DNA from 2 places in the Pseudomonas sp. PF05 genome. Region 1 is predicted to be linked to the other one. Evidence: predicted binding sites of a transcription regulator. Region 1 holds the regulator's gene; the other holds the start of a gene.
What was found. Region 1 encodes sigma-54, which starts transcription at its own class of promoters, with help from an activator protein. Its sites were predicted from a motif close to ANTGGCATNNANNTTGCTNT; they were not measured.

Region 1 (10,647 bases):
AGCGTGAGGTGGAAACCGTCGAATTCAATCGCGACCAGGGGTTCGGTATCACGTTGTACATGGGCCAGCGCAAGGGCTCGGCCAGCACCTCGGCGAGCGGCCCGGAGGCGATTCGCGAAACCGTCGCCGCGGCACTGGCGATTGCCAAGCACACTTCAGAAGACGAAGCCTCGGGCCTGGCCGATGCCGCGCTGATGTGCAAGGAGCTGCGCGACTTCGACCTGTTCCACGCCTGGGACATCACCCCCGAGCAGGCCATCGAACAGGCACTGCGTTGCGAAGCTGCGGCATTCGAGGCCGACAGCCGGATCAAGAACGCCGACGGCACGACGCTCAATACCCACCAGGGCTGCCGGGTCTATGGCAACAGCCACGGTTTCATCGGCGGTTATGCATCGACCCGCCACAGCCTCAGTTGCGTGATGATCGCCGAAGCCGACGGCCAGATGCAGCGCGATTACTGGTACGACGTGAGCCGTCAGGGCGCCTTGCTCGCGGACCCTGTGAGCATTGGCCAGAAAGCCGCGCAACGGGCGGCCAGCCGCCTGGGCGCGCGCCCGGTGCCGACCTGTGAGGTGCCGGTGTTGTTTTCGGCCGAGCTGGCTGGTGGCTTGTTCGGCAGCTTCCTGTCGGCGGTGTCCGGCGGCAACCTGTACCGCAAGTCGTCGTTCCTCGAGGGAGCGCTGGGCCAGAAGCTGTTCCCGCAATGGATGACCATCGACGAGCGTCCACACCTGATGCAGGCCATGGGCAGCTCGGCGTTCGACGGCGATGGCCTGGCCACTTACGCCAAGCCGTTCGTGGAAAACGGCGAGCTGGTGTCCTACATCCTCGGTACCTATTCGGGCCGCAAGCTCGGCATGCCGAGCACCGCCAATGCCGGCGGCGTGCATAACCTGTTCGTGACCCATGGCGAAGAAGACCAGGCCGCCTTGCTGCGGCGCATGGGCCGGGGGCTGCTGGTGACCGAACTGATGGGCCACGGCCTGAACATGGTCACCGGGGACTATTCCCGTGGCGCGGCGGGTTTCTGGGTCGAGAACGGCGAGATCCAGTTCCCGGTCCAGGAAGTGACCATCGCCGGGAACATGCGCGACATGTTCAAGCAGATCGTAGCGGTGGGCAACGACCTGGAGCTGCGCAGCAACATCCGCACCGGTTCGGTGTTGATCGAGCGTATGACGGTGGCGGGTAGCTAACGCTCAGCGCGTAAAAAAGCGCGTCATCCACTGGATGACGCGCCTTTTTTTGTGCCCAATGAATCCGCCTTGGGACCTGGGCAGTTATTCGCCTTCGTCGAAATATCGGTTGATCAGGTCCACCAGCGCGTCCATCGCTTCCTGTGCCTGTTCACCTTCGGTGAGCAGGTGGATCTTGGTGCCCTTGCCGGCGGCGAGCATCATCATCGCCATGATGCTTTTACCGTCGACCGCAGTCTCGGGCGTGCGGCCAACCCTGATGGTGGTGTCCTTGAACTGGCCCGCGACTCCGACGAACTTGGCCGACGCTCGGGCATGCAAACCCAGCTTGTTGATGATTTCAATTTCCTGAGCAGGCATCGCGATGTGAATCCTTTAGCTGAGGTCGCGGTGGCGAACCTGGACGTTCTTCAGGGATTGTTGCAGGAGTTGACCCAGGCGTTCGGTCAGGTAGACGGAGCGGTGATGTCCACCGGTACAACCGATGGCAATCGTGACATAGGCGCGGTTGCTCGCGGCAAAGCGGGGCAGCCATTTGAGCAGGTAGCTGGAGATGTCCTGGTACATTTCCTCGACATCCGGCTGGGCGGCCAGGTAATCGATCACCGGTTGGTCGAGCCCGGATTGCTCGCGCAATTCCGGTTTCCAATAAGGATTGGGCAGGCAGCGCACATCGAACACCAGGTCGGCGTCTACGGGCATGCCACGCTTGAAACCGAACGACTCCACCAGGAACGCCGTGCCCGGCTCAGGCTGGTTGAGCAGGCGCAGCTTGATCGTGTCGCGCAACTGATACAGGTTCAGGTGCGTGGTGTTGACCTTCAGGTCCGCCAAGTCGGCGATCGGCCCCAATAGTTGGCTTTCATCCTCGATGGCTTCGGCCAGGGAGCGGTTGGCATTGCTCAGCGGGTGGCGCCGGCGGGTTTCGGAAAAACGCTTGAGCAGTGTCTCTTCATCGGCATCCAGGTACAGCACGTCGCACTGGATATGCCGGCTGCGCACTTCCTCGAGCAGTTCAGGAAAACGCGACAGGTGGCTTGGCAGGTTACGCGCATCGATGGAGACCGCCACCAGTGGCTGCGCCAGCTCGGTGTGGATCAGGGCGCGCTCGGCCAGTTCCGGCAGCAGGCCGGCGGGCAAATTGTCGATGCAATAGTAGCCGCTGTCCTCAAGCACGGCGAGGGCCGTGCTTTTACCGGAGCCGGAGCGGCCACTGACAATGATCATGCGCATTTTTAATGACCGTTCTGCTCGTCCAGGACCACCTGGTACAACGCTTCGTTGCTTGGTGCGCTGCGCAGTTTTTCGCGCACTTCCTTGCGGTCCAGCATGCTGGCAATCTGGCGCAGCAGCTCGAGGTGCGCATCGGTCGCCGCTTCGGGTACCAGCAATACAAACAGCAGGTCGACCGGGGCGCCGTCGATGGCGTCGAAATCGATAGCCGTTTCAAGGTGCAACAGCGCGCTGATCGGCGCCTCACAGCCCTTGAGACGGCAATGGGGGATGGCGATGCCGTTGCCAAAACCGGTGGAACCGAGTTTTTCACGGGCAACCAGGGCCTCGAAGACGTCCTGCATGACCAGATCAGGCACCTCGCGGTGGATCAGGTTGGCAATGTGTTCGAGGGCTTTCTTTTTACTGCCGCCCGGCGCGTTCACTTGGGAACGGCCGGGGGTCAGGATGGTTTCTAGTCGGATCATGGATTGGGGGGGTTAACGACCGGTCGCGCCCTGGAGGAGGCTCTGGGTCTTTTCCTTATGCTTTTTGAGTTGGCGATCCAGCTTGTCGGTCAGCAGGTCAATCGCGGCATACATGTCTGTGTGCTCTGCGTTGGCAACCACTTCTCCGCCGGGAATATGCAGCGTGGCTTCGATTTTCTGCAGCAGTTTCTCGACGGTCATCGTGACTTGCACGTTGGTGATCTTGTCGAAATGCCTCTCCAATCGGTCGAGTTTTTCGCCGATGTAGGTGCGCAGGGGTTCGGTCACTTCCAGTTGGTGTCCACTGATGTTGACTTGCATACAGCTTCTCCTTCGTTGCCAGTGCATAAAGCGGCAGGCAGACATGCCTGCCACTGGAACGCTGTGGCGTGGCCTGTTACATCAACCGCTTGCGTTCGCTCGAAGGCGCGATCCCGAGGGATTCGCGGTATTTGGCGACGGTACGGCGGGCCACCTGAATGCCTTGTGCCTCCAGTAAACCAGCGATCTTGCTGTCACTCAACGGCTTTTTCTGATTTTCCGCGGCCACCAGTTTTTTGATGATCGCGCGGATGGCCGTGGACGAGCATTCGCCGCCTTCGGAGGTGCTGACGTGGCTGGAGAAAAAATATTTCAATTCATAGATGCCCCGGGGGGTATGCATGAATTTCTGGGTGGTTACCCGGGAAATCGTCGACTCGTGCATGCCCACTGCCTCGGCAATGTCATGCAGGACCAACGGTTTCATCGCTTCATCGCCATACTCCAGGAAGCCGCGCTGATGCTCGACGATCTGGGTGGCCACTTTCATCAGGGTTTCGTTGCGGCTTTGCAGGCTCTTGATGAACCAGCGCGCCTCCTGCAACTGGTTGCGCATGAAAGTGTTGTCGGCGCTGGTGTCGGCGCGCTTCACAAAGCCGGCGTACTGGGCGTTGACCCGCAGCTTGGGCACCGATTCCTGGTTGAGCTCCACCAGCCAGCGGTCGTTGTGCTTGCGCACGATTACGTCTGGAACCACGTATTCGGGCTCGGTGGATTCGATCTGCGAGCCGGGGCGCGGGTTGAGGCTCTGCACCAGTTCGATCACCTGGCGCAGCTCATCTTCCTTGAGCTTCATGCGACGCATCAACTGGCTGTAGTCGCGACCCCCCAGCAAGTCGATGTAGTCGGTGACCAGCCGCTTGGCTTCGGCCAGCCACGGGGTCTTGGCGGACAACTGGCGCAGTTGCAGCAACAGGCACTCGCCCAGGTTGCGGGCGCCGATGCCAGCCGGTTCGAACTGCTGGATGCGATGGAGGACGGCTTCGATCTCGTCCAGCTCGATGTCGAGCTCGGGATCGAAGGCTTCGAGGATTTCTTCGAGGGTCTCGTCCAGGTAGCCCTGGTTGTTGATGCAATCGATCAGGGTCACGGCGATCAGGCGATCGGTGTCGGACATCGGCGCCAGGTTCAGCTGCCACAGCAGGTGGCTTTGCAGGCTTTCGCCGGCGGAGGTGCGGGTGGTGAAGTCCCACTCGTCGTCATCGCTGCTCGGCAGGCTGCTGGCGCTGGTCTGATAGACGTCTTCCCAGGCCGTGTCCACGGGCAGTTCGTTGGGGATGCGTTCGTTCCATTCGCCATCCTCGAGGTTGTCCACCGTCGGGGCGGCTTCCTGGTAGGTCGGTTCCGGGATTTCGGTGTTGGTCTTCTGCTCGACGTTGTCGGCCAGTGGGTCGGTGTTGTCGAAGTCGTCGCCTTCTTCCTGGCGTTCGAGCATCGGATTGGACTCCAGGGCCTCCTGGATCTCCTGTTGCAGGTCCAGGGTCGACAATTGGAGCAGGCGGATGGCCTGTTGCAGCTGCGGTGTCATCGTCAGCTGCTGGCCCATTCTCAAGACTAGCGATGGTTTCATGGCAGGGGCTTAACACCTTATTCGCCGGCGCACATGCGCCATCCACTACAGGGCGCCGAAGCGCCAAACTTAAGCAAATTATATGCCTGAAACTGAAGTGTTTGCCTAGGGCGTCGCCATAATAAAATGAAACGACGCTCTAACGATTCGCCAGACACTTTGGCTTACAGGCGGAACTCATGGCCCAGATACACTTCCTTGACCAGGTCATTGGCCAGGATCGCTGCGGAGTCGCCTTCGGCGATCAGCTGGCCGTCATTGACAATGTAGGCGGTTTCGCAGATATCCAGCGTCTCGCGCACGTTGTGGTCGGTGATCAGCACGCCGATCCCCTTGGCCTTGAGGTGATGGATGATCTGCTTGATGTCGCCCACCGAGATGGGGTCCACGCCGGCGAACGGTTCGTCGAGCAGGATGAACTTCGGTGCGGTGGCCAGGGCGCGGGCGATTTCCACGCGGCGCCGCTCGCCCCCGGACAGGCTCATGCCCAGGTTGTCGCGAATGTGGCTGATGTGGAATTCCTGCAGCAGGCTTTCCAATTCCTGGCGACGACCGGCCTTGTCGAGTTCCTTGCGGGTCTCGAGGATCGCCATGATGTTGTCGGCAACCGACAGTTTGCGGAAGATCGACGCTTCTTGCGGCAAATAGCCGATACCTGCCTTCGCCCGGCCGTGCATCGGCTGGTGGCTGACATCCAGGTCGTCGATCAGTACGCGACCCTGGTCGGCCTGGACCAGGCCGACGATCATGTAGAAGCAAGTGGTCTTGCCCGCGCCGTTGGGGCCGAGCAGGCCGACGATCTGGCCGCTGTCGATGGACAGGCTGACATCACGCACGACTTGACGGCTCTTGTAGCTCTTGGCCAGATGCTGAGCTTTCAGAGTTGCCATTACTGGGCCTTCTGCTCGTCGGTTTTCTTTTTCGGTTGGATCACCATGTCGATCCGCGGACGCGACTCGGTCACCTTGCTGCCGGTGGCGCGACCGGCGCTTGCCAGCTTCTTGACTGTGTCGTAGACGATTTTCTCGCCCTGGGTGATGTTGTTGTCCTTGTCGATGACCTTGGCGCGGTCGATCAGGACCACGCGATCCTTGGAGGCGTGGTACTGGATGGTGACCCCGTAGCCCTGCACAGGCTTGGTATCGCCGGCAGTTTGCAACTGCTCGAAATAGGCCAGGTTGCCCACCGAGGTCACCACGTCGATGTCCCCGGCCGGAGTGCGGGTGATGGTCACGGTATTGCCGGTGACCTTCATCGAGCCCTGGGTGATGATCACGTCACCTGTGTAGGTGGCGACACCTTTCTTGTCGTCGAGCTGGGCATCGTCGGCCTGGATGCGGATAGGTTGGTTGCGGTCGTCGGGAAGAGCCCAGGCGCTCGCGCTTCCCAGTGCTGCGCCCAGACTGAGCAAAATAGGGAGGGTTTTAGCGAGCTTCATACTGTCCTCTTACGTTCGATAGCAGGTGTATCCTGCTTTCCTTCAAATACGCTTTCATTCCCGTGCCGGTCGACACACCCCCGGCGCCGTCGATTCTAACGGGTTGCTCGGTCTGCGCATATTCTTGCTGTGGGAACACGGTCATGCGCGTGCTGGTGATGATGGTCGTACGGTTTTTCTCGTCGGTTCGGGCGATGCGCACCGAGTCGATCAGTTCCACTTCGGTGCCGCCGGAATTGACTTCGGCGTGCTCGCTCTGCACATGCCACGGAAACTCGGTGCCGCGGAACATGTTCAGGTCGGGCTTGGTGACCAGCGTAATGTCAGTGGCCTTTACGTGGTCGACCTTGTCGGACGTCATCTCATATTGCACTTTGCCGTCGGGCAGGTACTGCAGGGTATGCGTGTTGGTCGCGTACCAGTCGATCTTTTCCTCGATCTGGGTCGCAGGTCGGTCGAGAAACCGTTCGGGGCTGATGTTCCAGTAGCCCACCGCAGCGAAAATCGCCGCGATACAGCCGAACACCACGATGGTGCGAATCTTCTTGCTCAGCATAAATGGCTCACAGGTACGCGGCGTTGGCCGCTTCGAGGCGGCCCTGGGCGCGCAGGATCAGTTCACAGAATTCGCGGGCCGCACCTTCGCCGCCTCGCGCCGTGGTGACGCCGTGGGCATGCTCGCGCACGAAGCTGGCCGCGTTGGCGACTGCCATGCCCAGGCCTACTCGGCGAATCACCGGCAGGTCTGGCAGGTCGTCACCGAGGTAGGCCACCTGTTCATAGCTTAGGTTGAGTTGGCCCAGAAGCTCGTCCAGCACCACCAGTTTGTCTTCGCGCCCCTGGTAAAGGTGCGGGATGCCGAGGTTCTTCGCGCGTCGCTCGACCACCGGGGTCTTGCGACCGCTGATGATGGCGGTCTGCACGCCGGCGGCCATCAGCATCTTGATGCCTTGGCCGTCGAGGGTGTTGAACGTCTTGAACTCGCTGCCGTCTTCAAGGAAGTACAGGCGACCGTCGGTCAGCACGCCGTCGACATCGAACACCGCCAGCTTGATGGCCTGGCCGCGTTGCAACAGTTCTGTGTTCATTTACATGACTCCCGCACGCAGCAAATCGTGCATATTCAGGGCGCCCACCGGACGGTCCTCGTCGTCGACGACCACCAGGGCGCTGATCTTGTGGTCTTCCATGATTTTCAGGGCCTCGGCGGCGAGCATCTCGGCGCGGGCGGTCTTGCCGTGGGGCGTCATGACTTGCTCGATGGTGGCACTGTGGATGTCGATGGTGCGGTCCAGGGTGCGGCGCAGGTCGCCGTCGGTGAAGATCCCGGCGAGCTTGCCGTCGGCTTCCAGGACCACCGTCATGCCCAGCCCCTTGCGGGTCATCTCCATGAGCGCGTCCTTGAGCAGCGTGCCGCGCAACACTTGCGGCAACTCTTGGCCGGCGTGCATCACGTTTTCGACTTTCAGCAGCAGGCGACGGCCGAGGGCGCCACCGGGATGGGAAAAGGCGAAGTCTTCCGCGGTGAAGCCCCGGGCTTCCAGCAGCGCCACGGCCAGGGCGTCGCCCATGACCAGGGCAGCGGTGGTGGAAGAGGTCGGTGCCAGGTTCAGCGGGCAGGCTTCGTGTTCGACATGAACATTGAGGTTCACTTCGGCGGCCTTGGCCAGCGGCGAGTCCGGGTTGCCGGTCATGCTGATCAACTGGATGCCCAGGCGCTTGATCAGCGGCAGCAGCGTGATGATCTCATTGGTGGAACCGGAGTTGGACAGGGCCAGGATGACATCGTCCCGGGTGATCATGCCCATGTCTCCGTGGCTGGCTTCGGCCGGATGGACAAAAAAGGCCGTGGTGCCGGTGCTGGCGAGGGTGGCGGCGATCTTGTTGCCGATGTGCCCGGACTTGCCCATGCCGACCACGACCACGCGGCCTTTGCTGGCCAGAATCATCTCGCAGGCGCGTACGAAATCAGCGTCGATACGGGGCAGCAAGCCTTGCACGGCTTCGAGCTCGAGGCGGATGGTACGTTGTGCCGATTGAATCAGGTCGCTGGATTGGCTCATGTCAGAAATCGTATAGCCCGATGAAAAGGCGGCGATTATAGCGGCAATGAACAATTCCCTCACGTAAGTTCGTCATGCTTTGTTCGTGGGGCCGCAAGGTTCGACATAAAATGTGGTTTTTTACCTTGAGCGAGGCTTAACGGGTGGGGTGTTGGCCTTGGGCGCTTGGCTGTTGCAGTGATATAGTTCGCCGCCGGTTCGCGTGCCCGGCGGTACCGGCGCTTGTCGACCGCCCAGGGCATTCGAATGTGAGGCTGCATCGCAAGGAGTTTAGATGAGTGCCGACAACGCCTACGCGGTCGAGCTGAAGGGACTGTCCTTCAAGCGAGGGACGCGCAGCATTTTCAATGACATCGATATTCGCATTCCACGCGGCAAGGTCACTGGCATCATGGGGCCTTCCGGGTGTGGCAAGACCACGCTGCTGCGGCTGATTGGGGCACAATTGCGCCCCAGCGCCGGCGAAGTCTGGGTCAATGGTCAGAATCTTCCCGAGTTGTCTCGCAGCGACCTGTTCGATGCGCGCAAGCACATGGGCGTGCTGTTCCAGAGTGGCGCGCTGTTTACCGATCTCGACGTGTTCGAGAACGTGGCGTTCCCGTTGCGGGTCCATACCGAGCTGCCGGAAGAGATGATCCGCGACATCGTCCTGCTCAAGTTGCAGGCCGTCGGGCTGCGAGGCGCCCTGGACCTGATGCCCGACGAGCTGTCCGGCGGCATGAAACGCCGGGTCGCGTTGGCGCGGGCGATTGCCCTCGATCCGAAGATCCTCATGTACGACGAACCCTTCGTCGGGCAGGACCCGATCGCCATGGGTGTACTCGTGCGCCTGATCCGCCTGCTCAACGATGCGCTGGGCATCACCAGCATCGTGGTCTCCCACGACCTGGCCGAAACCGCCAGCATTGCCGACTACATCTATGTAGTCGGTGATACCCAGGTGCTGGGGCAGGGTACGCCCCAGGAACTGATGGATTCGGACAATCCGCGCATTCGCCAATTCATGAAGGGTGATCCGGACGGGCCGGTGGAGTTCCATTTTCCGGCCACGGATTACCGTACCGATCTGCTGGGGAAGCGCTGATGCGCAAGAAATCACTATTGGAAAGAATTCGCCTGTTTGGCCGCTCCGGTATCGATGTGGTGGCAGTACTGGGCCGTTCCTCGCTGTTTCTGATGCATGCCCTGCTTGGGCGCAACTCGACGGGTGGTGGTTTTAGCCTGCTGGTCAAGCAGTTGCACTCGGTGGGCGTGATGTCCCTGGTGATCATCGTGGTCTCCGGGATCTTCATCGGCATGGTCCTGGCGCTGCAAGGGTTCAACATCTTGTCCAGCTACGGTTCGGAGCAGGCGGTCGGGCAGATGGTTGCGCTGACGCTGTTGCGTGAGCTCGGCCCCGTGGTCACGGCGCTGCTGTTTGCCGGGCGTGCCGGTTCGGCGCTGACGGCCGAAATCGGCAACATGAAGTCCACCGAACAATTGTCCAGCCTGGAAATGATCGGCGTCGACCCACTCAAATACATCATTGCCCCGCGCCTGTGGGCCGGTTTCATTTCCCTGCCGGTGCTGGCGATCATTTTCAGCGTCGTGGGGATCTGGGGCGGCTCGTGGGTGGCAGTAGACTGGCTGGGGGTCTATGAGGGTTCCTACTGGTCAAACATGCAGAACAGCGTCGATTTTCTCGACGACGTGCTCAACGGCGTTATCAAAAGTGCCGTATTCGCTTTCGTGGTGACCTGGATCGCTGTGTTCCAAGGCTATGACTGTGAGCCCACGTCAGAGGGGATCAGCCGTGCCACAACCAAGACCGTGGTGTACGCCTCGCTGGCGGTCCTGGGCCTTGACTTTATTCTGACCGCCTTGATGTTTGGAGATTTCTGATGCAAAACCGCACCCTGGAAATCGGTGTCGGCCTTTTCTTGCTGGCTGGCATCCTGGCTTTGCTGCTGCTGGCCCTGCGGGTCAGTGGACTGGCGCCGACGGCTAGCACCGATACTTATAAACTTTATGCCAACTTTGACAATATCGCCGGTTTGACGGTCAGAGCCAAAGTGACCATGGCCGGTGTCACCATCGGCAAGGTCACGGCAATCGATCTGAATCGCGAGGATTTCACCGGTCGAGTGACGCTGCAGTTGGAAAAGCGCGTGGACAACCTGCCGACTGATTCCACTGCATCTATCCTCACCGCTGGGCTGCTGGGTGAGAAATACATTGGCATCAGCGTGGGCGGGGAAGACGCCGTGCTCAAGGATGGTGGCGTCATCCACGACACGCAATCGTCCCTGGTGCTCGAGGACCTGATCGGTAAATTCCTGCTCAATACCGTTAGCAAAGACGCCAAATGAGGAGCTTT
Region 2 (10,647 bases), on a different contig from region 1:
TTGTGCCGCCGCTCAAGTCGCCTTGGATCACCAGCCACGCCCCCAGGGCCAGGGCGGCCGACTGAACGACCTGGCGCAGGGTTTTAGAAATGCCACCGTAAAAGCCGCCGATGTCGATCGAGCGTCGTTGCAGGGTGATGAAGGTGCTGTGATTCTTCTGCCAGATAGTCGACGTATTGGCCAACATGCCCATGGCCATCAGTGCTTCGGCGTTCTGGTGAGCTTGCTGGCCCAGATGATTGCGCTTGTTCAACGCCTCGGCCGAAGCTTGCATCAATTTGCGGGTTTGCCGGTCAGTGATCAGGGTCAGACCGATGAGGATAATCATCAGGCCGGCGGCCAAAAGGCCGAACAACGGATGAATATAAAAGCAGACCGCGAGGTAAACAGGCATCCAGGGCAAATCGAAAAAAGCCACCAGGCCCGGTCCGCCAATAAAACCGCGAATCTGGTCCAATTCCTGGGCTGGTTTCAGGGCATCGCCGGTAATGGGTGTCTTAAGCGACGCACCGGCAATGACATTGAAGACCTTGGCGGACAACGCCAGATCCAGCGAGGAAGCAATTCGCACCATGACTCGGGAGCGAATGATGTCCAGCAGGCCTGAAAGCGCATAAACCCCCAGCGCCAGCAGCCCCAGGGCGACCAGGGTCGGGATGCTCTGGCTGGGAATGACTCGGTCGTAGACTTCCAGCATGAACACCGGGCCGATCAGCGCCAGAATATTGATCACACCGGAGAACAGCGCAGCACCCAGCAGCCCCCGACGCAGTAACGATTTCAATGAAGGCGCGACAATAGGCGCACTGACAGCGTTATGGGGTTTCAACTGGTATCCGTCCCTTGGTTTTCGTGACATCCCTGTCGTCAGTCAATACCGACTCGATGACAGTCGTATGGAAACTTGACGCTCGTTGAGCGATTAGGACTGAAGTGCAAGTTCCGCACCAGTCATCCGACAAACGGTAGTAATCACCAAAATCTCATGAAAAAAAAACCGACGTCTCAGGACGTCGGTTTTTTTAAGCAGCCCGCTATCAAGCCATCTGAATGATGGTCTGCATGATGGTGCTCTGGGTGGAGATGGTCTTGGCGTTCGCCTGGTAGTTGCTCTGGGCCTTGATCAGCTCGACCAGTTCGTTGGTCAGGTTGACGTTGGATTCTTCCAGGGAGTTGGAGACGATCGAACCCAGGGTCCCGGTTTCCGGGGCGTCGTAGCCCGGGATGCCCGAGGCGAAGGTTTCTTTCCAGCTGGTGCCGCCTACCGGCTGCAAACCTTGCTCGTTGGTGAAACTGGCGAGGGCGAGCTGGCCGATCGGCTTGGTCTGGTTGTTGCTGAAGTTGGCCAGCAATACACCGCTGCCGTCGATGGTCAGGTTGGTGATCTGGCCGGTGGCGTAACCGTTCTGGGCAGGGATCGAGCGGGCGGTGTCGGCGTTGAACTGGGTGGTATTAGACATGGAGATCGTAATGGTATCCGCACCATCAGCGCCGTTGGCGGTCCATACGCCATCCGTCACGGTACCTGGCACCCAATTGTCCAGCTCCAAATCGTTGCTGATGGTCGGCGGGGTCGGCGGAACAGTGACCGGTCCCGGGGTACTGACCTGAACCAACTTGCCGCTCGAATCAAAGGTCATGGTCGAGGGGACCGCCAGGGAGGTGGCGGCGGTCGGCGAGCTGCCATCCAGGTTTCGACCATCGATCAGCGTATAAACATCCCATGTATTGGAGCCGGTCTTGACCATGTATTGGTCCATGGAATGCTGGTTACCCTGGGTATCGTAGACCGGCGTGGTGAATTGCTTGGTGAAAGTGGCTGTATCGGCCGGATTGAACTGGTAAGGGGCCACTTGGCTGATAGCCGTCGCCGTCGAGTTCAGGTTGATCGTCGACGAAACCAGGCTGGTGGCTTGCGGCGGCAGGTTCGAGGTGTCGATGCGCAGGTCGGTCAGGATGCCGTTGAGGATGTTGCCATTGGCATCCACGCCATAACCCTGCAGGCGTGAAGTGCCATCGCTGTTGGTGATGAAGCCTTCCTTGTCGGTCTTGAAGGTACCGGCACGGGTGTAGCTCAGCGAACCGTCGTTGCTCAGGACAAAGAAGCCCTGACCCTGGATACCCATGTCCAGCACGTTGCCGGTGTTGTTCACATCACCCTGGCCGAACTGCTGGGAAACGTTGGCCAGGCGTACGCCGTTGCCGACGGTCTTGCTGCCCGAGCCCAACTTGGTGGCCGAGTAGACGTCTTCGAATTCCGCGCGGGACGATTTGAAACCGGTGGTCGCCACGTTGGCGATGTTGTTGCCGGTCACGTCCAGCTGTTTGTTGGCTGCATAGAGACCGCTAAGGCCGATGTTGAAAGACATGTTGACTCCTTTTGCCGGTTAGTCGGCTCTACATACCAATAGTTTGTACTTTGGACAGGGCGATGCTGCCCAGCCCGGCCAGGTTGAGCATCAGCTCACCGCCCGTCTGGCTGATCGTCACGCTGCTGACCGTGGCCGGCAGGTTAGTGATCAGCGACACGGCCTTGCTGTCGATAGTGGTCGAAGCGGTGAAGGTATAGGTGCCCGACTCGACCGTCGTGCCCGCGTCGTTCTTGCCGTCCCAGATGAACGCCGAATTGCCGGCGTTCTGGCTGCCCAGGTCGATGGTGCGAACGGTCTTGCCGTCCTTGTCCACGATCTTGACCGCGACGGAAGACACCGATGTCGGTACCACCACCGTGCCGTTGAGGCTCTTGGAGGTATCGACCACGGCCTTGTCGCCCGGAGCGATGACCGAGCGACCGACCAGCGACGAGGCCTGCAAGGCCTGGGACGAGTTGTAGTTGCCGGCGATGCCGCTCACGGTCTCGTTGAGCGTGGTGATGCCTTCCAGGCTGCTGAACTGCGCCAGTTGGGCAACGAACTCGCCGTTATCCTGTGGCTCCAGCGGGTTCTGGTTTTTCAGCTGAGTGACCAGCAACTGCAGGAACGCATCCTTGCCCAACTCCTTCTTGCCGGTCGCCGCACTGGTTGCCGCGCCCAGGCCATCGGTCGTGGTGTTGGTCTTGACCGAGGAGTTGGCCAGAATCTCGTTGAGACTCAAACCGCTGGTAGTGTTGGTGACGCTCATGTGAATCGCCCCTTATCACTGACCGAGGGTCAGGACCTTCTGCATCATGGTTTTGGCAGTGTTCATCATTTCGACGTTGGTCTGGAACGAACGACTGGCGGAAATCATGTCGGCCATTTCTTCGACGACGTTGACGTTCGGGTAATAGACATAACCCTTGGCGTCTGCGGCCGGATGGTTTGGTTCATAACGTGCGTCGAGGTTGCTCTGGTCTTCGACCACGCCAAGCACCTGTACGCCCTGCCCGGCCGCGTCCTGCTCCTGGAACAGCGAGCCGCTGCCGCCGGACTGGCCGCCCTGGAACATGGTGGCGAATACCGGGTGACGGGCGCGGTAGGTCTGGTCGATGCTCGACGAAACGGTCTCGGCGTTGGCGATGTTACTGGCCACAGTGTTCAGGCGAGTGGTCTGGGCACTCATGGCACTGCCGGCAATGTTGAATACGCTAGCGATCGACATGGCTTACTCTCCGCGCAGGGCCGATACCAGCCCTTTGAACTTGCTGTTGAGCAGGGTGAAGCTGGCCTGGAAGTTCACGGAGTTTTCCGCGTAGTTGGACTGTTCCAGTTGAGCGTCCACGGTGTTCTGGTCGATCGAAGGTTGCATCGGGGTGCGATACATCAGCGATTCATCGCCATTGCCCAAGCCTTCAGCTTCGATATGACGGCTGTTGGTCGTGTTCAGGGCGAAGTGGCCGTTCTTGGTCTTCTCGTTCTGCTCGGCGAGCACTTTGGAGAAGTCCAGGTCCCGAGCCTTGTAGTTCGGGGTGTCGGCGTTGGCGATGTTGTTGGCCAGGACTTCGGCACGCTGGGCGCGGAAGCTCAGGGCCTGTTCGTGGATACCGAGCGCTTTATCGAAGCTGATGCTCATGTCGGAAACCTTTGGGTGACCAGAATGTACGTACGACGGCTAAAGCAAGCGTCGTGCCATTTTCGAAAAGCCCATAAACCGGGGGCTTTGCGGGCAGCGGCAAAGCGGCAATGCCAGAAAAGCGGCAACTGGCTTCCGCAGGCTGCCGCTTTTCTGCCGCTTTCATCCTGTCGACGAGGAACAAGCCCGCTCCCACAGTGGCGAATGGAAATCGGCAGGCAAAAAAAACGGGAGCCCCGTGGGACTCCCGTTTTTTTGACAACCCAAGCCAATCACTTCGCCTGGTAGATGATCCCCGGGCTGCACTGGACCATCTGGTAATGATCCGGCAAACCGTTCAACGCCTCGGAGGCGCCGAGGAACAGGTAGCCGCCCGGCTTGAGCGTGCTGTGGATGCGCAGCAGGATGTCTTTCTTCACTTCGGCGGAGAAGTAGATCAGCACGTTGCGGCAAAACACGATGTCGAACTTGCCCAGGCTGGCATAGCTGTCCAGCAGGTTGAACGAGCGGAACTCCACCCGACTCTTGATCGGTGCCTTGACCACCCATTTGCCCGGCCCTTTCGGGTCGAAGTAACGTTGCAGGCGATCCGGCGACAGGCCCCGGCCGATGGCCAGGCTGTCGTACTCACCGGTCTTGCAGTTATTGAGCATGGTCCCGGACAGGTCGGTGGCGACGATCTGCACGCCGCCTTTCAGCTGGCCGAGATTGGACCGTTCGAACTCATCGATGGACATCGACAGCGAATAGGGTTCCTGCCCCGACGAACAGGCCGCCGACCAGATCCGCAGACGCTGGCCCGGGCTGGCCTTGATGGCCGCCGGCAGCACTTTGTTCTTCAATACCTCGAACGGATAGGTGTCACGAAACCACAGGGTTTCGTTGGTGGTCATCGCGTCCACCACCATCTCGCGCAAGCCACTGCGCGGCTGGGTCTGGATACGCTGCACCAGTTCGCCCAATGACTTGAGGCCCTGTTGTTCCATCAATTTATTGAGACGGCTCGACACCAGGTATTGCTTGTTTTCACCAAGCAAGATGCCACAGGCTTTTTCCAGGAAGACCCGGAACTGTTCGAAATCCAAATTACCCGTAGACAAGATACCGCCTCTTTCATCGTGTTGACTTGCCGGACGCACAACGCGCCCGACCTTTTATTCTGCCGCCTTGATCCGATCGACGACCCGTGAAGCCAGGTCATCGGGACGGAATTTCGCCAGGAAATCGTCTGCGCCGACCTTCTTGACCATCGCCTGGTTGAAAACCCCGGACAATGAAGTATGCAAGATGATGTGCAGTTTCTGCATGCGCGGGTCACTGCGGATTTCCGACGTCAGGGTGTACCCGTCCATCTCCGGCATCTCAATGTCGGAGATCATCATCAGGAACTCTTCCTCGGGCTTCTTGCCCTCGTCGACCAGCTTGCGCAGGTAATCCAGCGCCTGTCGCCCGTCATTCAACGCCACTACCTCGACGCCGACCGTTTGCAGGCAACGGGTCACCTGCTTGCGGGCCACCGACGAGTCATCGACGGTCAACACCCGCAACGAAATCGCCTTGTGTTGGGTTTCGGCATCCACCACACCCACGGAGATCGCTTCCGGCGTGGGCGCAACTTCGGCGAGGATCTTCTCCACGTCGATGATTTCCACCAATTGGTTATCGACCCGGGTCACCGCCGTGAGGTAGTGATCGCGGCCGGTGCCCTTGGGCGGTGGATGGATCTCTTCCCAGTTCATGTTGACGATGCGCTCCACCGAGCGCACCAGGAAACCCTGGGTCTTGGTGTTGTACTCAGTGATGATCACAAACGGATTGCTCTGGTCCAGCAGACGACCGGAACCGGTCGCCATCGCCAGGTCGAGAATCGGGATGGTCGCTCCCCGAATATTGGCCACACCGCACACGACGGGGCTGGACTTGGGCATCAAGGTCAGCTTGGGGCATTGCAGCACCTCGCGAACCTTGAATACGTTGATCCCATACATTTGTTGGCCGTCGAGACGGAACAACAACAGCTCCAGGCGATTCTGACCAACCAGCTGAGTGCGCTGGTTTACCGAATCCATTACTCCCGCCATGCCCTGACTCCTACCTAACGCTAATGTGTCCGACGCGCATTCATCACTAAACGGCACGGGGCTTGCTATTGAACCGGCATGAACGCACAAACGACATTTTCTCGACGCCTGACCACTCACTGCCGCCACTGGCTCGGTGCACTGCTGGCTGTCTGCCTGCTCACTTCGGGCGGTCCTGCCCTTGCTGCTGTTCCGGTTACCTTGCCTGATCTCCTTATCGGCGTCACTCAGGGCTTTCTTGAATTCACCGTAGAAGACTATCTGGCTACCAGTCAAACGGAAGGTCGCTACGAGATCGAAGTCAACCAGATCGATCCGCGCCTGCGCATGCCAATGTGCGACAAGGAATTGACTGCTTCGCTGGAGAGCCCGTCACGCCCCCTGGGCCGCGTCACGGTGAAGGTTCGTTGCGACAGCACCACGCCCTGGACGGTGTTCGTGCCCGCTCAAGTGCGCCTGTTTCGGGAAATCGTCACCACCACGCGTCCGCTGAGGCGGGCCGGGATCGTCGAGCCCCAGGACGTGACGTTGCGCGAACGGGACGTCAGCCAGATCAACCAGGGCTTCCTGACCTCCGTCGACCAGGCCATCGGACAGAAACTTGTCCGACCAATGGTCGCCGATCAGATCGTGACACTGGTCCACCTGGAGCAGGCCGAGGTGGTCCGCAAGGGCGACCAGGTGGTCATCACCGCCCGCAGCGGCTCCCTGTCCGTGCGGATGCCCGGCGAGGCCTTGTCCAACGGTGGCATGCGTGAACAGATACGGGTAAAAAACCTCAACTCCCAGCGCGTTATCAAGGCGCAGGTGATGGCCCCGGGCCAAGTGGAAGTGGCGATGTAGTGATCGGGTAGAGGAGGTAGAAAGCTGGCGCTTGATCCCGGTGTTCCCTAGACTGTGCCTTATGCAAAGGCAAGCGCAGACGTGCGCACGTTCATTGTATAAATGAGCCTAAAGTTTTTTTGGGGATGGCCGAAAACATGGCAAGCGTCCAAATACCCAGAGGTTTTTTACCATGGTCATCGATTTCAATCGTTTAAACAGCTCTTCACCGCTGACAGGCACTACGCGTACCAGCGCCACCAAGGAAACCGTCGAAACCGACAAATCCGCGCCGCTGTCTACACCCGCCGAACAGGTCAGCAACGGGGAGTCGGTACACCTCAGCAATGAGGCTCAGCAGTTGCAGAAGGTCACTGACAAGCTGCGCGATCAACCTGTCGTCGACAACGCCCGTGTGGCCGAGTTGAAAGCAGCCATCGCCGATGGCAGCTACAAGGTCGACAGCAACCGCGTAGCCAGCAAACTGCTCAACTTCGAAGCCCAGCGCTAGGCCGCCGCCTGCGCCAGGCTTTTGGACGCTTAAGACCCAAGGCCCGCCATGCACGACACTCATTTGTTGCAATTGATCATCGACGACTTTGTTCCAGCGCAACAATTGCTGGAATTGCTGCAGGCCGAATCCGTGGCCTTGCACGGTCGCGACATGCCTCTGCTGGAGAATATCCTGGCGCAGAAACAGGCATTGATCATCCTGCTTGACCAGCATGGCCGCAAACGCAGCGAGATCCTCGCCAGCCTCAACCTGCCCGCCAGCCATGACGGCCTCGAGCAACTGGCTGGTCAGTCGACGATCGGCGATCAGTTGCTGTCCCAGAGCAAAGCGCTTAACGACCTGCTCGCCCAATGCCAGGCAACCAACGCTCGCAACGGCCAGTCGATCCTGATGCAGCAGGCCGCCACCGCCAACCAGTTGCGCATCCTCAACGGTGGCGAGATCCCGACGCTGTATGACGCTCGCGGCTCGACCGCCAAAATGGTCAAGCACCGCCCGCTCAGCCAGGCATGAAACGAACAATGCCTTCGCTCTATCAACGCGCGATACATGCTGGCAAAATGCCGGCCATTCGTAGTCGTATTTTGCCTGGAGATTGACTCACCGTGTTCAATGCCTCAAACGCGGATGATGCTCCGCAGCCACCCAAGGTCCTCACCACGCCGCTGGAAATCTCCGGCAACCTGCGGATGCTGCAAGAGAGCCATGACCCACTGATCATTACCTTCCACGAACGTAGCCAGCGCTTCCAGAGCTATCTGGTCAATGTCGATCGCGAGACCAACTCCATTGCCCTGGATGAAATGATTCCCCGGGACGGCGAGCGTTTCCTGCTGGCCGGTGAGCCTTTTCGTGTCGAGGGTTTCCATGACGGCGTGCGTATCGCATGGGATGGCAAGGGCCCACTGACTATCGATGAATCCAGCGACGGTCGCTGCTATCGCGGCGCCCTGCCCGACGAAGTGGTCTACCACCAACGTCGCAACGCCTTCCGCGCCGCCCTGAAACTGGCACAACTGGTGAACGTTGAACTGGGCGGCGACAAGCTCAAGTCCCCGGTGGATGGCAAGCTGCTGGACATCTCCGCCACCGGTTGCAAGTTGCGCTTCGAGGGCGACATCACGCAGCGACTGCAATTGGGCCAGGTGTACGAGCGCTTCATCGCAGCCCTGCCTTTTGGCAACATGACCGCGCCCGTCGAGCTGCGTTACCTGCATTTCGAAGAAAGGATCAACACCACGTTCGCCGGCGTACGCTTCCACAACATCAGTGGCCTGGTGCAACGGCAGGTCGAGCGGTTCGTCTACCAGCTCCAGCGAGAAGCCCGGCGCTTCGATAAAGACGACCTCTGATTTTCGATGCGTAGAAAAACGGGCAGTCCCTTGCGGTGACTGCCCGTTTTTTTATGACTGGCTCAAGGCCTGGCCTGAGTGAAATCGGGAGTCGGCGGCTCGTCGCTCGCCTCCTCGGCGGCCGTTTCCTCCATGACGGGTTCTTCTTCGACCGGTTCTTCCATCGGCACAGGATCGACGTGCATCTGCTCCTGCACCACTTGTTCGTCCACCCGGGGATCGAGGCACGCCACCAGCGGCGAACTGGACATGCTGTCCGGCATCGCCACGTGATGCAGCGGTGCGTCGTCGACCTGATGCAGGTTGGTCACCGCCTTCGGCCGGATTCGCCACACCAGCACCAGGGCGAAGAAGGCAAAAAAGGCATAGAGCATCTGGCTGCCGAACATCTTCATCAGCACCCCTGCTACCAGCGGTCCGATACTGGCGCCAACCCCATAGGTCACCAGCAGCATCGCGGTCAGGGATACCCTTCGATCAGCTTCGACGTGGTCGTTGGAAAACGCCACTGCCAACGGATACAGGCAGAACTGCACCAGCGAACAGAAGAACCCCGCGACGAACAGCACCTCCAACGGCACCGCAGGAAGAATCGCCAACGGCAGCGCACAGATCGTCAGGACCAGCGCAAAGCAGCGGATCAGCAGTGCCCGGTCATATCGATCGGACAGCCAGCCCAAGGGCCACTGCACCAGCAGCCCGGCGAAGATGCAGCTACCCATGAACAAACCCACCTGCTCGGTCGACAGGCCCTGCTGAGAGGCGTACAGGGGCGCCAGGCCATAGAACGAACCGACGATCAACCCCGAGCCCAGCACCGTACTCAAGGACTGCGGCACACGCTTGATGAAGAAGCGCGGCTCCATGGGCGCCGGATGCAGCGCCGCCGGGTGAATTCGCCGGGTCAGCGTCACGGGCACCAGGCACAAGGCGAAGCACAGCGCTACCAGCATCAACAGCTCAGGGCCCAGGGCCGGGTGCATGACCAGAATCAACTGACCCAGCACCAGCCCAAGGTATGAGGCGATCATATAGCCGCTGAATACCACCCCACGCTGCTTGGCATCGGCTTGCTCGTTGAGCCAGCTCTCGATGACCATGTACTGGCACATCATCCCCAGGCCGACAATCATCCGCAGCACGATCCAGGCCGGCAGCCAATCCACCAGGCCATGGCCCAGCACCGCAGCCCCGACGATCCCGGCGCAAGCCGAATAGGCGCGGATGTGGCCGACGCGGGCGATCAGCCGGTGGCCGATCTTGCCACCCAGCACCAGGCCGAAATAGTTGGCGGCCATAAGCGCACCGACCCAGAGGCTGTCCACATCGTCGGCGGCCAGGCGTAACGCCAGGTAAGTACTCAAGAGGCCCGAGCCGATCAACATCATCAGCGAGGCGAAATAAAGCGCTCGAAAAGGTTTCCAGATTTGGCGCATCGGCGTTCCGAGCGGCTCCTTGAGGTGAGTAAGGGCTACCTGTTGAAGATAGCCCGAATGCGACGGTTCGTTATGCCTGGGCCGCGAGGACACGCCGCTCCCAGGGCGTGATTTCATCGAAGAAGCTGGTCAGTTCCAGGGTCTTGGAGGCGATGTAGCCTTCGATGAACTCCGTACCGAACAGTTCCTTCGCCAGATGACTACGCTTCAGACGCTCCAAGGCGGCATGCAAGGTACATGGCAACGAGAGATTATCCGGCACCTCGAATTCGCCCTGGATCGCCGCGCTCGGCTCCAGCCGATGTTCAATCCCATACAGCCCGGCGGCCAGGCTGGCGGCAATCGCCAGGTAGGGGTTGGCATCGGCTCCCGGCAAGCGGTTCTCGACCCGCCGGGCCACCGGCGAACTGGCGGGAATCCGCAACCCGGCCGAGCGGTTGTCATGGGACCAA

Region 2: a site for sigma-54 is predicted at 4,032-4,051, ahead of flgB (flagellar basal body rod protein FlgB). Genes of this name have one in related genera too.

What each region holds. Positions count from the first base shown of each region.
Region 1 covers NZ_JBWLPW010000011.1:134,395-145,041, reverse strand. Annotated here, with positions in the region: gene pmbA (metalloprotease PmbA) at 1-1,199, shown strand, start outside; gene AC09SL_RS19290 (HPr family phosphocarrier protein) at 1,284-1,559, opposite strand; gene rapZ (RNase adapter RapZ) at 1,575-2,432, opposite strand; gene ptsN (PTS IIA-like nitrogen regulatory protein PtsN) at 2,435-2,899, opposite strand; gene hpf (ribosome hibernation-promoting factor, HPF/YfiA family) at 2,912-3,220, opposite strand; gene AC09SL_RS19270 (RNA polymerase factor sigma-54) at 3,297-4,790, opposite strand; gene lptB (LPS export ABC transporter ATP-binding protein) at 4,955-5,680, opposite strand; gene lptA (lipopolysaccharide transport periplasmic protein LptA) at 5,680-6,228, opposite strand; gene lptC (LPS export ABC transporter periplasmic protein LptC) at 6,215-6,784, opposite strand; gene AC09SL_RS19250 (KdsC family phosphatase) at 6,792-7,316, opposite strand; gene AC09SL_RS19245 (KpsF/GutQ family sugar-phosphate isomerase) at 7,317-8,291, opposite strand; gene AC09SL_RS19240 (ATP-binding cassette domain-containing protein) at 8,566-9,375, shown strand; gene mlaE (lipid asymmetry maintenance ABC transporter permease subunit MlaE) at 9,375-10,172, shown strand; gene mlaD (outer membrane lipid asymmetry maintenance protein MlaD) at 10,172-10,639, shown strand.
Region 2 covers NZ_JBWLPW010000004.1:87,135-97,781, forward strand. Annotated here, with positions in the region: gene AC09SL_RS09420 (type I secretion system permease/ATPase) at 1-784, opposite strand, end outside; gene flgE (flagellar hook protein FlgE) at 1,038-2,369, opposite strand; gene flgD (flagellar hook assembly protein FlgD) at 2,398-3,120, opposite strand; gene flgC (flagellar basal body rod protein FlgC) at 3,136-3,579, opposite strand; gene flgB (flagellar basal body rod protein FlgB) at 3,583-3,990, opposite strand; gene cheR (protein-glutamate O-methyltransferase CheR) at 4,263-5,090, opposite strand; gene AC09SL_RS09450 (chemotaxis protein CheV) at 5,145-6,071, opposite strand; gene flgA (flagellar basal body P-ring formation chaperone FlgA) at 6,150-6,914, shown strand; gene flgM (flagellar biosynthesis anti-sigma factor FlgM) at 7,087-7,404, shown strand; gene AC09SL_RS09465 (flagella synthesis protein FlgN) at 7,453-7,920, shown strand; gene AC09SL_RS09470 (flagellar brake protein) at 8,013-8,759, shown strand; gene AC09SL_RS09475 (MFS transporter) at 8,822-10,195, opposite strand; gene AC09SL_RS09480 (glutamine synthetase family protein) at 10,266-10,647, opposite strand, start outside.